2 regions of the Stutzerimonas stutzeri genome follow, and region 2 is predicted to be linked to the other one. Evidence: predicted binding sites of a transcription regulator. Region 2 holds the regulator's gene; the other holds the start of a gene.

Region 1 (7,449 bases), 1.1 Mb from region 2:
GGTCGGACAACGCCCTGACACCATCGCCCCCCCCAACGGAAACCAACTCGTTCTGAATCCCTGAAAGGATGCTACGAACGCTGGAATCGCCAACCAACCCCCCAGTGAGCGGCTTACCGTCTTCGCCCACCTTTGTCACTCGCGTCAACGTATTAGTTGTATTAATCAGGTTGTTGTAGGCAGTCACGAATTTCTTGATGTTGGCCGTGACACCCTCGGTGTCTTGCGCAACGGTCACAGTGGACGTCTTGTCTTTGCTCGTCGAAACCAGATTGAGGGTTACCTCAGGGATAGCTCCCGTTACCTTGTTTGTCGCGCTCTGTAATGCCAGGCCATCGATCGAGAATTTGGCGTTCTGTGCTCGCTCCAAAAAGCCGCCCGCCTCGGCAGTTGCGGCATTTTCGGGGTCGATGGTTAGGGCATCTAAACCGTCGCTGGCTGTGATGGAGACATCCTTGCCCTCACCCGTATCAGAAGACGACATCACCAGACGACTCTTACCAGTACTAGGGTCCGTAAGTATGTTCGCTGTGACCTTGGAATCCTTCAGCGCAGTATTCAGTGCGTTTCTTACCTCAGATAGCGAGGCATCTTTTGCGACGTTGACGCTAATACCTGCGCCGCCGCTACCTATCCTGACTGTCAAGGTGCCAGCGGCTTCGGTCTTAAAGCCGCCATCCAGCGCAGCAGTAGCCGTCTTGCTTCCGGTTGCTAGCTGATCGACCTTGACACTGTAGGTCCCCGCTTGAGCGGTTTTGCTGGCCGAGGCGGTCAATAGATCGGTATTAGATGATTTGGCGGATCGATTTTCGAACAGCTTAATGTCGTTAAGATCTTTAAGCGCCGTTTGAAAGCTACTCAGCGAAGTGCGCAGCGTACCCAAGGCGGAGATCTTAGTGGTGGTAGCGGTCGCAAGACGGGTAAGCTGCGCTTCCTTCGGAGCCTTTTCGGCCGAAACCATCGCTCCGACCATCGCATCGATGTTCATCCCAGAGCCAATGCCCGTAATACCTGCCATCTTCACCACCTCGCCATAGTGTTGACGCTTAAGAAGCCAAAGCTAATCCGCAGCAAGAAACGCGCCGCTACGCCTGCGCCTTGAACAAAAGACTGCGTGCCTCTTCTAGGTTCTCGGCCAAACGCAGCGCTTCTTCAGTAGGTATCTGCCTCACTACCTCACCGGTAGCTCTGTCAGTGACTCTCACCACCATTTGTCCGCTGGAATCATCCAGATCGAAATTCAAATCTCGACGGATGGTTTGGACAAAATCCTTGATGCTAGTAACAGCCCCTTGAAGCGACTCAGTAGTGGCCGGACCATCCTGAACGGGGGCGGCCTTTTCGATATTTTCCGTATCGACAGGTCTACCGGCCGCGCTTCGCCGACCATCTGTTAACACTGATGTTTGAGCTGTACTGGTAGGAAGCCCGGAAAGCGTAATGTCCATTTTTCACCTCGAAACGGCAAAACGGGAGGAAGCGCTCAGCACTTCCTCCCGTGGTTACTGCAATCCTGCCTTGTTGATTACTGCAGGAGACTGAGCACCGCCTGCGGCAGCTGGTTGGCCTGAGCGAGAATCGCAGTACCTGCCTGCTGCAGGATCTGATTCTTGCTCAGTGCTGCAGTTTCAGCAGCGTAGTCGGTATCTTGGATACGGCCTCGGGCAGCCGATACGTTCTCGCCGATGTTCTGCAAGTTGGCAATCGTATTCTCGAAGCGGTTCTGCACCGCACCAAGTTCGGCTCGCTGCGAGTCGATCGATTTGATCGCCTCGTCAATTGCCTGGACGGCAATCTGCGCACCCTTGGCTGTAGTCAGGTCAATCTTGGCGATGGTTGTGGAGGTTGCTGTACCTGCGCTGGCCGCAACCGTTGCAGCGCCAGCTGTGAAACCGGTACCGCTAGTCTGAGCCATGTTAGTAAGAGCAAATGCTGACTGCCCAGCGGTGCTAGCGTCCTCTTTAGCGACGACGGTTATGGCACCAGTGGTGTCGTCTACGAAGGCGCCCACGCCCGAGTTGGTATCGTTAATCGCGGCAGCCAGTTTCTGGTTGATTTGTACGTTGGTATCGCCTTTGGCGAACTTAGCGTCAACCGAATACGACTTGGAGCCAACCGAGAAACCTATCGTAACGCCACCGCTGGCCGCAGCACCGGTCGCTGGAGAAGCGGCCGCGGTTGCGCTCGAAGCAGCGATAGTGGACTCGTAGTGAGTAGCATCAAGCGACTTGGAGCTCATCTCGCCAATGGAAACACTGATGATTTCGTTGGCTGCTGCACCCACCTGGAAGCTGGCAGTGCCGAAGTCACCATTGAGCAACTGACGGCCACCGAAGGTAGTGGTATTGCTGATACGGTCCAGTTCTTTCTTCAACTGGGTGACTTCGTCGTTCAGCGCACCACGCTCAGAATCACTGTTGGATCCGTTGGCAGCCTGCAGGGACAGGTCACGCATACGCTGCAGGATATTCGTAGACTGCTGCAGGGCGCCTTCAGCAGTCTGCGCCATGGAGATACCGTCGTTGGAGTTCTTAACCGCAACATTCAGACCGCTGATCTGGCTGCCCAGACGGTTGGAAATCTGCAGGCCGGCGGCATCGTCCTTGGCACTGTTGATGCGGCTACCGGTTGAAAGGCGCTGCATGGTGGTCTGCAGGGAGTTGGCGGAGTTGCTGAGGTTGCGCTGAGTATTCAGGGAAGCAACGTTAGTGTTGACGGTCAAAGCCATGATGTGTGTCCTCCATCGGACCTAGCTTGTTTGCCTGAGTGTGCGACCTTGGGGAGGGACATTACCCAGGCACCCATAAAGTTCGCATTCATGATTTATTTCGGCGGTACTCTCAAAAGCTTTAGGGGAGAAAGAGAAAAAACCTTCGTCACTCTTGACTTCCTCGAACGCTCGTACCGACGCCTTGTCACTACATCGGCAAGGCGGCAGAAAACCTTAGGAACTAGCTCATCATGGTGTGGGAGCCGCGCAAGCCCCAAGGCGAGATAGAATCATGCTGGAGGTGATCCCTGTTGCGAAGCTGGCGAAGCGCCCAGACGTGAAGCCCAGACCGCCCAGTGGCAGCGCTAGCCGGTAGGTGGATAAGGGACTAGCCAACCTTGCCAAGGCTAGACGACCTTATAGCGAGGTACCCTGGGGAGGGGCACCTTCGATTTCACCAGCCGAGTCGGGCCGCATCGCCTCATTGATGCAAACCAGCCAGCGATTTAGGGCAGCCAAGCCTTGCGCCAAGATTCCAGATTCGCACCTTCAAGCATCCATTTGCTCAACACGACATTTCGTAAGTCATCACCTGCTCTGGAGGCGGCATCAAGATCGTTGATGTGAGCCCTGATCGCATCCACCCAATCTCGGAAGCGGTTCTTCACCAACATAACTGGAAGATCACCTCGATAGCACCGAACATCACTGGCTATGACAGGGAAGCCGCAGGCACCGTACTCAAGCAGGCGCAAATTGCTCTTGCATTCATTGAAGAGGTTCTGCTCGAGCGGAGCCAGTGCAAGATCCAGGTTCATGCTGGCTAGAACCGACGGATACTGATGAATCGACACGCCCCCATGGAATTCGTGAACGTACGGCCTCAGCTTATCGGGGCACATCCCGAAGAACACCCATTCGACCTCATCGGCTAGCTCTTTGATCACGTCGGCAATCAGCTCCAAATCGCCCGTATGACCAACCCCTCCAGCCCAGCCAACCCTCGGCTTTAGGCCAACCCGCCGTTCACTTTGCTTTCCCTCCCACCAGGAAGCAGGCAAGCGGTTCTCGATGACCCTGATATCGTCGTGCAACCCTGCATAGGCTTCTGCCAAAGGCTGGGTGGAAACCACAAAACGATCAACATATCCCAGTGCACGTCGCAAAGTGCGAACGATGTCCTTGGGCATATGCAGTCGGTGGATACTCTTGATCGGCAGGTTCGGCAGATAGTCGTCCAACTCGTATATTTTGAACGCGCTAGAAAACTCCCGCACCCGCCGCATCTGCTCCAACTGCTCTTCACCCACCTGACGTTGCAACAACACGACGTCCGGCGCGTAACGGGCCAGCTCGACCGGGGAAAGCAGGCCGACAGTTAACGCCCCCTCAATGAGACCGGCATCGCGCATGGCGTTGAACGGTTGGATCACACGATAGTGGCCGCAACCCTCGCGATCCGCGTAGTGGCCCAAAACAACCGGCAATGGTCGCCAGGATTGCAAGGGACGCCAGGACAACTGAGGATCGGCCAGCTTGAAACCTTGCTCAACCTGCAAGCTGAAACCAGTGTTGTAGGCAGGGTCGTGAGCCAAGACCGGCAACCAACGCCGGTAAAACTCATCCTCCTCCGCAGCGTTGGTGGCAGCGTCAGGCGGGGCATCCATCAACAACTGTACCCGGGGAGTCCAGACGTTGAGATATCCCGACTGCTGCAAACGAAGGCAAAGATCCACATCAGCCCAGCGCGCGAGCAGAGGTGACTCATCAAAACCGCCGAGCTGCTGAAATAGCTCTCGATGGACCATCAGACACTCGCCACTGAGGGCAGAATAGTTCTGGTCGATCTGCAGACGCTGCATATAGCCTGCATCATCAAACGAGGCCCCTTCAAAGGCACGGCCAACGGGACCGCAGAGACCGAGCAACAAGCCAGCGTGGCGGATATTGCCATCTGCCGACAATAATTTGCCGCCCACTGCCCCGACTTCCGATCGCTGACCATGGTTGAGTAGTTGCTGCAACCAGCCCTCTCCCATGACGCCGGCGCCATCGCCCAGCCATAGCAGGAAGTCACCTCTCGCTTGCTCCGCCGCCTGGTTGCACAAAACCTCGCGCGACAAAGCAGAATCGAAGTGCAACACCCTCAATTGATCCACGCCCATCGCCTCAACGCCGGCGAGCCACTCACGCATAGGTGTGGACTGATTACCATGGTCGAGCAACAGCACTTCGTAATTTGCGTAGTCGGTATGCTCCAGCAGCGTTTCCATGCATCGCTGAATTTGTGGCAAGCGATCCTTGACCACTATCAGAATGCTTACAGAGCCGAGCTGAGCGTGGCCGTAATCGAGTTCATAGCGGCCGGGCAGTCGGCTATCCACTTTAGCCTGCTCGTATCCTCTGGCATGCAAATGCCGCTCGATAACGGCGCGCTCCTGAGCACTGTCTCGTAGCGCAAATGCATCGCTCGTAAGAAGCGGTTCACTTATATGGCCTATACAGGCTAGGCCGTAGCGCTCGACCAGGCGCAGCTGGTAGTCCAACTCGAACGCCTCGTCATACTCAGCTGAAAACCCGCCCAGCTCTACCAACGCTTCACGCCTTAACAGCCAGTGCTTGCAAAGCCCGGCGGGAAAGCTAAGCAGTAAATCCAAGTTGAAATCCGGACGCAAAGCCACCCCACTTCCACCCTCTTCCAGACGCATCAGTTCATCTGCATATACGGCCAGACAAGACTCCGGTGCGCCCAGTAGATCCAGCGCTGCGATTAACAAGCCGCTTGAGGTAAATTCAACGCCCGCCTCCGCCACCAATATCCATTCGGCTTGGCTGGAGTTTGCGACGACATTGAGTACAGCCATTGGGGTGCTGCCAGCCAGCGGAAACAGCTCCGCCCGACCATTGAGGCCTGAGGGGGCCATAGACGAAACAACCTGGATATCAATGTTGCGGTAGCAGTTATTGCTTTCCAGACTACGCAGCGTCCTTTCTACAGCCTCTCGGTCCGCCTTTGCATCAAGGAGCGCCACAGCTATTCGCGGCCCACCATTGCTATGCGTCAAATGTTCATCTATGAGTCTTCGCTGAACGTCTTTTGCCCAGCGCTCCCCCTGCCAAGCCCGCAACGGAACAGTGCCCAAACCAATCGCCCGCATCAGTGCCGCTAGCACGTTTACCGGCTTGAACACCCTTGCTTTGAGCTGAGTGATAGGTGCCACACGCACAAACCGGCTGTCCTCGCTAGTGCGGTACCAGCCCAGCTCGCGAATCATCTGCCGAAAATTTTCGTGCCCCTTTTCGCCTATACCTGGCTGGTCGCGACCCAGTTGACTGAACTGTTCCTCTGAGACCCTAAAATCTGATAATGCCTCGCAACGCATCGCCAAGTTTCCCAAACGCAATAACTTGGCGTAGATGGCGAGATCCCCAACCCAGTGGATTCTCACACCATTCAATGTGCTCAGCTGATTGCCCATCGATAATACATCGGCACGCCGACACATAACGGAACTGGGCTCACCTATGAAATTAACTGTATGGTCGGCCAAAAACGAAACAAGCTGTTCGCCATCAATCATCGCATCAGTTTCAAAAGGAAACGCCGTGGCAAATATATCCGGCAGGCGTTCACCTGAAGGACCTATACGCCGCCGCCGGGAACTGGCAAGCGAAATACTGGAGTCGCCCTGCATAAGTTCCAATAAAGATGCTACGCATTCAGGGTGAAGCACATCATCATCATAAAGGAACTTAATATACTCCCCGCTTGCCAGCTCGATACAACGTGCCAGATTATTTATTTCATTTAAACGCTTCGGGTTATGCTGATATGTGACTTTGAAATCGGCACGCTCAATGAAACGCTCCACGATCTCGCGAACCTCACCCCCGCGGCAGTCGTCACAAATCACTACTTCCAAAGGCCGGTAAGTTTGGTGCAGCACACTATCTAGAGCACTTTCCAAATAAGCAGATTTGTAAGCCGGCATGGCTACGCTAACCAAGGGCTTGGCATCATTCGCATCAGTCACCGGTCACTCCTCAATACTTAGCGCGCGCAGCCTTTCGACGACTCGCCGTGAATTTTGATCATCTTGGTAATTAAAAAAGAATCTCTTGCAGGTACGGTAGGCTTCGGACGGCACCTGATTAGCATCGACCAACTCTTTCTGCAACTCCACCAGAAAGGTGTCGAAATCAGTCACTACCGGACCAGGAAAAACCAGATCCATGTCATACAACAAACCATTCTGGTTGCTTTTATAGTGAGCCAGATCATAGGCAAAACTAATAACCGGCTTATCCACGTAAAGCGCATCAACATACAATGATGAATAATCGGTCACTACCAAGTCAGCCTCACGCAATACCGGGGCTATTTCACTAACAACCGCATGCCCCAAGTCAATAATCAGTTCTCCGTCGGCATAATATTCAAGATTAAATAACTGATCACCCTTGCGGAAGTAGTGCATCCGGAAACCTAAAACGGCGTCGTTTCTGCGTAATAAATCCTTGAGCCGCGCCACTTGCTCTTCGTTAAACTGGTAACACCCAGCCCCGCTAAAATCAGCTTCCCGGAAAGTCGGTGCATAGACCACCAGACGTCTTTTCTTCTTAAGCTTACGGATATATTCAACTTCACGACGAAGAAAACGCGGAAGCGCCTGTTCAGGCATAAGGAGAAAATCATTACGCGGCAACCCAGTGACCCAGACCCTTTCATAATCAATAGG
Region 2 (7,449 bases):
CTGCCGCTGGACATGTGATCGAGGCATTCGGCAATGTCGTGATCGGCGGCAACTATGTCGTCGGTATCGTCGTGTTCGCAATTTTGATGATCATCAACTTCGTCGTGGTTACGAAGGGCGCGGGTCGGATCTCCGAGGTCAGCGCACGCTTTACCCTCGATGCCATGCCCGGCAAGCAAATGGCCATTGATGCCGATCTCAATGCCGGCTTGATCGATCAGACAGAAGCCAAGCTGCGTCGTGTCGAGGTCTCGTCCGAGGCGGACTTCTACGGCTCGATGGATGGTGCGAGCAAGTTCGTGCGCGGTGACGCCATCGCCGGTCTGCTGATTCTGTTCATCAACCTCATCGGCGGTGTCGGGATCGGCATGGCGCAGCACGGCATGAGCTTCAGCGAAGCCGGCCAGGTATATGCCCTGCTGACCATCGGTGACGGTCTGGTTGCGCAGATTCCGTCTCTGCTGTTGTCGACCGCTGCAGCGATCATGGTGACGCGTGTCACCAGCTCCGAGGATATGGGCCAGCAGGTGCAGCGGCAGATGTTCGCCTCGCCCAAGGCGCTGGCCGTGGCTGCATCGATCATGATTGCGATGGGTCTGGTGCCCGGCATGCCGCACATGTCGTTCCTCGGTCTCGGCGCCGCCGCTGCGGCGGGTGCCTATTGGATCTGGCACCGGAAGAAAGAGGTCGAGAAGAAAACCGAGCAGGACGTGCAGAAGCAGCAGGAAATGCTCCCGGCTCAGCGGGCCTCTGAAACCAAGGAGTTGGGCTGGGACGACGTGACCCCCGTGGACATGGTGGGCCTGGAGGTGGGCTATCGCCTCATTCCGTTGGTCGACCGCAATCAGGGTGGTCAACTGTTGGCGCGCATCAAGGGCGTACGCAAGAAGCTGTCTCAGGACCTGGGTTTTCTCATGCCTTCGGTGCACATTCGCGACAACCTGGATCTGCTACCCAATGCCTACCGCCTGACCCTGATGGGAGTGAGTCTTGCCGAAGCCGAGGTTTATCCGGATCGGGAGCTGGCGATCAACCCGGGGCAGGTGTTTGGGCCTTTGAACGGCATCACCGCCAGGGATCCGGCGTTCGGCCTGGAGGCTGTCTGGATCGAGGCGAGCCAGCGCGATCAAGCTCAATCGCTGGGGTACACGGTGGTTGACGCCAGCACCGTGGTCGCTACGCATCTCAACCAGGTCCTGCACAAGCACGCCCATGAGCTGCTGGGTCACGAAGAAGTCCAGCAGCTGTTGCAGTTGCTGGCCAAGAGCTCACCCAAGCTGGCGGAAGAGCTGGTGCCTGGAATGGTCTCGCTGTCGACTTTGCTCAAGGTGCTCCAGGCATTGCTGCAGGAACAGGTCCCGGTGCGCGACATTCGCACCATCGCTGAAGCCATCGCCAACGTCGCGGCCAAGAGTCAAGATCCCGCCGCGATGGTGGCCGCGGTACGCGTCGCGCTGTCGAGAGCAATCGTGCAAAACGTTGTGGGACTAGAGCCGGAGCTGCCTGTAATCACCTTGGAACCTCGGTTGGAACAGATCTTGCTCAACAGCTTGCAGAAGGCTGGTCAGGGTTCGGAAGATGGCATCTTGCTGGAACCGGGAATGGCCGAAAAGTTGCAAAGGTCTCTGATAGAAGCGGCACAGCGTCAAGAAATGCTCGGCAAGCCTGCAGTTTTGCTGGTAGCCGGCCCGGTTCGGGCGATGCTGTCGAGATTCGCGCGTCTGGCGGTGCCGAACATTCATGTTCTGGCCTATCAGGAAATACCGGACAACAAGCAGGTCACCATCGTTTCGACGGTGGGTCAGAATTAACCGAGGGTACAGGCCATGCAGGTCAAACGTTTCTTCGCCGCCGATATGCGCATCGCCATGAAAATGGTGCGTGACGAGCTGGGCGCCGATGCCGTGATCATTGGCAATCGCCGGGTGGCCGGCGGCGTCGAGCTGACTGCCGTGCTCGATTACCCGATGCAGTCCGCTCCGGCCGCCAACAAGCCCAACCCGGCGCTGGAAGCCGAGCTGCGCAAGACCCAGGCTCGCCTCGCCAATGCCCATGCTGAGCTGAGCGCTGCACCTCGCGCGAAGATGCAGGATCGTCAACTGGTTGACGAGAAGCCCGCTGCCGCGGCGAGTAAGCCGCAGCCTGTGCCTGTGGCCGAAGCTGCTGGCGCGGTCGACACACGTGCGATCGAGGCGATGCAGTCGGAACTGCACGGTCTGCGTGAGCTGATCGAAGTCCAGCTCGGCTCGATTGCCTGGGGGCAGGAACAAAGCCGCCGTCCGCAGCAGGCCGGCCTTTGGCGTCGCCTGCAACGGCTGGGCTTGCCGGCCGAGCTATCGCGTAGCCTGTTGGAAAAGGTTGCCGGGATCAACGAGCCTCGCCAGGCTTGGCGGATGGTGTTGGCCTACCTGGCTCAGGCAATCAAGGTAAGCAAGAACGAACCGCTGGAAGAGGGTGGCGTGATCGCCCTGGTAGGCCCGGCAGGTGTCGGCAAGACCACGACGCTGGCTAAGCTCGCTGCACGCTACGTATTGAAATACGGCGCGCAAAACATCGCGCTGGTCAGCATGGACAATTATCGGATCGGCGCACAGGAGCAACTCAAGACCCTGGGCCGCATTCTCGATGTACCGGTCGTGCAGATCGACCCGAGCCAGTCGTTGAGCAAGACGCTGGCTCCGCTGGCACGCAAGCGGGTGATCCTCATCGATACGGCCGGCCTGCCTGCCAGCGATCCGACGCTGCGCATGCAGCTCGAAGCGTTGTCGGATCGTGGTGTGAAATCGAAGAATTATCTGGTGCTGGCCGCGACCAGTCAGAGCCAGGTGCTCAAGGCGGCGTGGCACAACTATCGTCGCTGCGGCCTGGCCGGCTGTATCCTGACCAAGTTGGATGAGGCCGGCAGCCTCGGTGATGTGCTCGGGCTCACGATCAGCCAGCATTTGCCGATAGCGTACCTCGCCGACGGGCCCCGGATTCCGGATGACCTGCACCTTCCACGCAGTCACCAACTGGTCAGTCGTGCGGTGAGTTTGCAGTCCGGTGAGGAACCGAGCGAGGAAACCATGGCCGATATGTTCGCCGGGTTGTACAACGGTTCGTCAAGGCGGGCCGGATGAAGTTGCGACAGCGGTACCTGAATGAATCAGATGCGTGCCATGCGGGCGCATCGACGGCCGCAAGGCCCCAGCAAGATATAGGCGTGTGAACATGGGTATGCATCCCGTACAGGTGATTGCGGTGACCGGCGGCAAGGGTGGCGTCGGCAAGACCAACGTGTCGGTCAATCTTTCGCTCGCGCTGGCCGATCTGGGTCGGCGTGTAGTGCTGCTCGACGCCGATCTCGGTTTGGCCAACGTCGACGTTCTGCTGGGGTTGACCACCAAGCGCACCTTGGCCGACGTCATTGCCGGCGAGTGTGATCTGCGCGATGTGCTGATCCAGGGGCCAGGCGGCATCCGTGTGGTGCCGGCCGCTTCGGGCACGCAGAGTATGGTGCAGCTTTCATCGCTGCAGCACGCGGGTCTGATTCAAGCATTCAGCGATCTGGGCGACGAGCTCGACGTGCTAATCATTGACACTGCGGCTGGCATTGGCGATTCGGTGGTCAGTTTCGTACGGGCTGCGCACGAGGTGTTGCTGGTCGTTACCGATGAGCCCACTTCGATCACCGACGCCTATGCTCTTATCAAGCTGCTTAACCGCGACTATGGAATCAGCCGCTTCCGCGTGCTGGCGAACATGGCGCATGCGCCGCAGGAAGGTCGCAACCTGTTCGCCAAGTTGACCAAAGTTACTGAACGGTTTCTCGATGTGGCGCTGCAGTACGTGGGCGCCGTGCCGTACGACGAGGCGGTGCGCAAGGCAGTACAGAAGCAGCGTGCGGTTTATGAGGCGTACCCGCGTTCGAAATGCTCGTTGGCGTTCAAGGCTATCGCGCAGAAGATTGATACCTGGCCACTGCCCGCGACGCCGCGTGGTCATCTCGAATTCTTCGTAGAGCGGCTCATAAGCCCCGCTTCTCAAAGCCACGAATGACAGGTGCCGGATCCGCTATGTATTACAGCAAGGCTCAGGCAAAGGATGCGCAGTACCGCCTGATCGATCAGTACGCGCCGTTGGTCAAGCGAATCGCTTACCACCTTTTGGCGCGTCTGCCTGCCAGCGTGCAGGTAGACGATCTGATTCAGGCTGGAATGATCGGACTGCTGGAAGCAGCGAAGAAATACGACGCCGGCAAAGGTGCCAGTTTCGAGACCTATGCGGGTATCCGCATCCGCGGCACGATGCTGGACGAAGTGCGAAAGGGTGACTGGGCGCCACGCTCCGTGCACCGCAATTCGCGCATGGTCAGCGAGGCAATTCGTACTATCGAGGCGAAAACCGGGCGCGACGCTAAAGATCATGAAGTTGCGGCCGAACTTAAGCTAAGTCTCGATGAGTATTACGGCATTCTCGGCGACACCTTAGGCAGTCGCCTGTTCAGCTTTGACGATCTGCTGCAGGAGGGTGAGCACGGCGAGTTCGAGGATGACGCCGCCAGTACCCACCCGGAGCCCTTTCGTGACCTTGAGGATGAGCGCTTTCAGCAGGCTTTGGCCGATGCTATTGCGAACCTGCCCGAGCGTGAAAAGCTGGTGCTGTCGCTGTACTACGACGAAGAACTGAATTTGAAGGAAATTGGGCAGGTGCTGGGGGTCAGCGAGTCGCGCGTGAGCCAGTTGCATAGCCAGTGTGCTGCGCGGTTGCGTGCACGTCTCGGTGAATGGCGCGCCAATTGACGATTGTTTGCGGTATGACGTGCTCGGTTTGCTGAGGCATTTTGGGACTTACGGAGGTCGACTTGGACAAGAACATGAAAATCCTCATCGTCGATGACTTCTCGACGATGAGACGAATCATCAAGAACCTCCTGCGTGATCTGGGGTTCACCAACACCGCCGAGGCGGATGACGGCACTACCGCACTGCCGATGCTCAAGAGCGGCAACTTCGACTTCCTGGTCACTGACTGGAACATGCCGGGCATGAGCGGTATCGATCTGCTGCGCACCGTGCGCGCCGACGAACGCCTCAAGAACCTACCGGTACTGATGGTGACGGCCGAAGCCAAGCGCGATCAGATCATCGAAGCGGCACAGGCCGGGGTTAATGGCTATGTGGTCAAGCCTTTCACTGCCCAGGTGCTCAAGGAGAAGATCGAGAAGATCTTCGAGCGCGTCAACGGCTGAAGCAGCAACGCCGCGAGGGCACTATGACGCAAGCAGACCAAAGCCTGGCAGAGTTCGAAGCGACTCTGAAGACTCATGCACCCAAGTTGATCGAAAGTCTGCAACAGGGCCGCTTCGATGAAGCGACGCAGATGTTCAACGAACTCAATCAGGTGCGCAATCACGGGATCTACCTGGAGGTTGGCAAGCTCACGCGTGAGCTGCACAACGCCATCGTCAAGCTCGAGATGGATACATGCGCGACCGGAGGCGATCCGTCACCGATTACCGACGCGACCGATCGGCTGTCCTATGTGGTTGAGATGACCGAGAAGGCCGCCAATCGCACCATGGACCTGGTGGAGGAGTCCGCTCCGCTGGTGAACTACGTGAGCTATGAGGCGCAGAGCCTGACGGCTGATTGGCAGCGCTTCATGCGCCGCGAAATGAACGCCGAGCAGTTCCGCGACCTGGTCAAGCGCATCGACCACTATCTCCAGCGCAGCATGAACGATGGCTCACAGCTGTCACAGAACCTCAGTGAAATCATGCTGGCGCAGGATTTCCAGGACCTGACCGGTCAAGTGATCAAGCGGGTGACTCGTCTCATCACCGAACTCGAAAGCAACCTGCTCAATCTTGTGTTGATGGCAGGGCAGGTTGATCGTGTGGCTGGAATCCAGCACGACCGCGAAGCGATGCGCGCCGAGCAGGAAAAGCAAAAACAAGAAAAAGAACCTTCCAAGGGTGAAGGTCCGCAGATGCATGCCGATATGCGTGAAGATGTCGTTTCCGGCCAGGACGATGTCGATGATCTGCTTTCAAGCCTGGGCTTTTAGGGGAAGTGAATATGAGCTTCGACGCCGATGAAGAAATCCTCCAGGACTTCCTGGTAGAGGCCGGCGAGATTCTCGAACTATTGTCCGAGCAACTCGTGGAGCTGGAAAGCAGCCCTGATGACACGGGGTTGCTCAATGCGATTTTTCGCGGGTTCCATACGGTCAAGGGCGGTGCAGGCTTCCTTCAGCTTCATGAGCTTGTGGAGTGCTGCCATATCGCCGAAAACGTCTTCGACATCCTGCGCAAGGGTGAGCGTCGCGTCGATTCCGAACTGATGGATGTCGTTCTGCAGGCACTCGATGCCGTGAACGAAATGTTCAGCCAGGTTCGCGAGCGCGTCGAACCGACTCCAGCCTCACGTGAGCTGCTCGCTGCTCTAGCGCGTCTGGCTGAGCCGGCTGCCGCCAATCCTCCGGCGGCGCCGGTCGAGGCTCAGATCCCTGCCGAGGCCGAAGCTGTCGATACCGAGTTCGAACAGCTGCTCGATGCCATTCAGTCGCCCGCCAGCGTGCCGGCAGCAGCCGAGGCCGAACACGCTCCGGTAACGGACGAGATTACCGACGACGAGTTCGAGTCGCTGCTCGATCAGTTGCATGGTAAAGGCCAGTTCGCTGCCGCAGCAGACGCGACGACACCCACCGAGCCGGACGCGGTCGCCGCGCCGGTCAGTAATGAAATTACCGATGACGAGTTCGAGGCGCTGCTCGATCAGCTCCATGGCAAAGGCAAGTTCGAAGCCGCTCCGGCCGCTGCGCCAGTAAGCGCGGCGCCAGCGAAGGCCGGTGACGAGATCACCGACGACGAGTTCGAAGCCTTGCTCGATCAGCTGCACGGCAAAGGCAAGTTCGAGCCTGCCGCTGCCGATGTGGCAGCTGTCGAACCCGCGGCGCCTGCACCAGTCAAGCCGACGCCCAAGCCAGAGCCCGCTCGCGCTGCAGCTCCAGCTAAGGCGGCAGCGGTCAGCAAGCCTGCCGTTGCGGCGCCGGCTGAGAAACCGCCAGCCGAAGCCGAAACGACGGTGCGCGTCGATACTGCGCGCCTCGATGAAATCATGAACATGGTTGGTGAGCTGGTGCTGGTGCGTAACCGTCTGGTACGCCTGGGCTCCAACAGCGGCGACGAGGCCATGGCCAAGGCTGTGTCCAACCTCGACGTGGTAACTGCCGACCTGCAGAGCGCGGTGATGAAGACCCGCATGCAGCCGATCAAGAAGGTTTTCGGCCGTTTCCCGCGATTGGTCCGTGATCTGGCGCGCAGCCTGAAGAAAGAGATCAATCTCGAGCTGGTCGGTGAAGAAACCGACCTCGACAAGAACCTCGTCGAGGCGCTTGCCGACCCGCTGGTGCACTTGGTGCGCAACGCGGTCGACCATGGCATCGAAATGCCTGAAGAGCGCGAAG

What was found. Region 2 encodes FliA, which starts transcription of late flagellar genes. Its sites were predicted from a motif close to CTAAAGTTTNNNNNNNNNNNGCCGNTAA; they were not measured.
Region 1: a site for FliA is predicted at 2,921-2,948, ahead of SM130_RS12885 (flagellin). Genes of this name have one in related genera too.

Annotation. Positions count from the first base shown of each region.
Region 1 covers NZ_CP139348.1:2,860,887-2,868,335, forward strand. Annotated here, with positions in the region: gene fliD (flagellar filament capping protein FliD) at 1-1,018, opposite strand, end outside; gene SM130_RS12880 (flagellar protein FlaG) at 1,086-1,448, opposite strand; gene SM130_RS12885 (flagellin) at 1,526-2,728, opposite strand; gene SM130_RS12890 (glycosyltransferase) at 3,217-6,702, opposite strand; gene SM130_RS12895 (CDP-glycerol glycerophosphotransferase family protein) at 6,748-7,449, opposite strand, start outside.
Region 2 covers NZ_CP139348.1:1,779,050-1,786,498, forward strand. Annotated here, with positions in the region: gene flhA (flagellar biosynthesis protein FlhA) at 1-1,811, shown strand, start outside; gene flhF (flagellar biosynthesis protein FlhF) at 1,827-3,119, shown strand; gene fleN (flagellar synthesis regulator FleN) at 3,211-4,038, shown strand; gene fliA (RNA polymerase sigma factor FliA) at 4,056-4,781, shown strand; gene SM130_RS08220 (chemotaxis response regulator CheY) at 4,856-5,230, shown strand; gene SM130_RS08225 (protein phosphatase CheZ) at 5,254-6,048, shown strand; gene SM130_RS08230 (chemotaxis protein CheA) at 6,060-7,449, shown strand, end outside.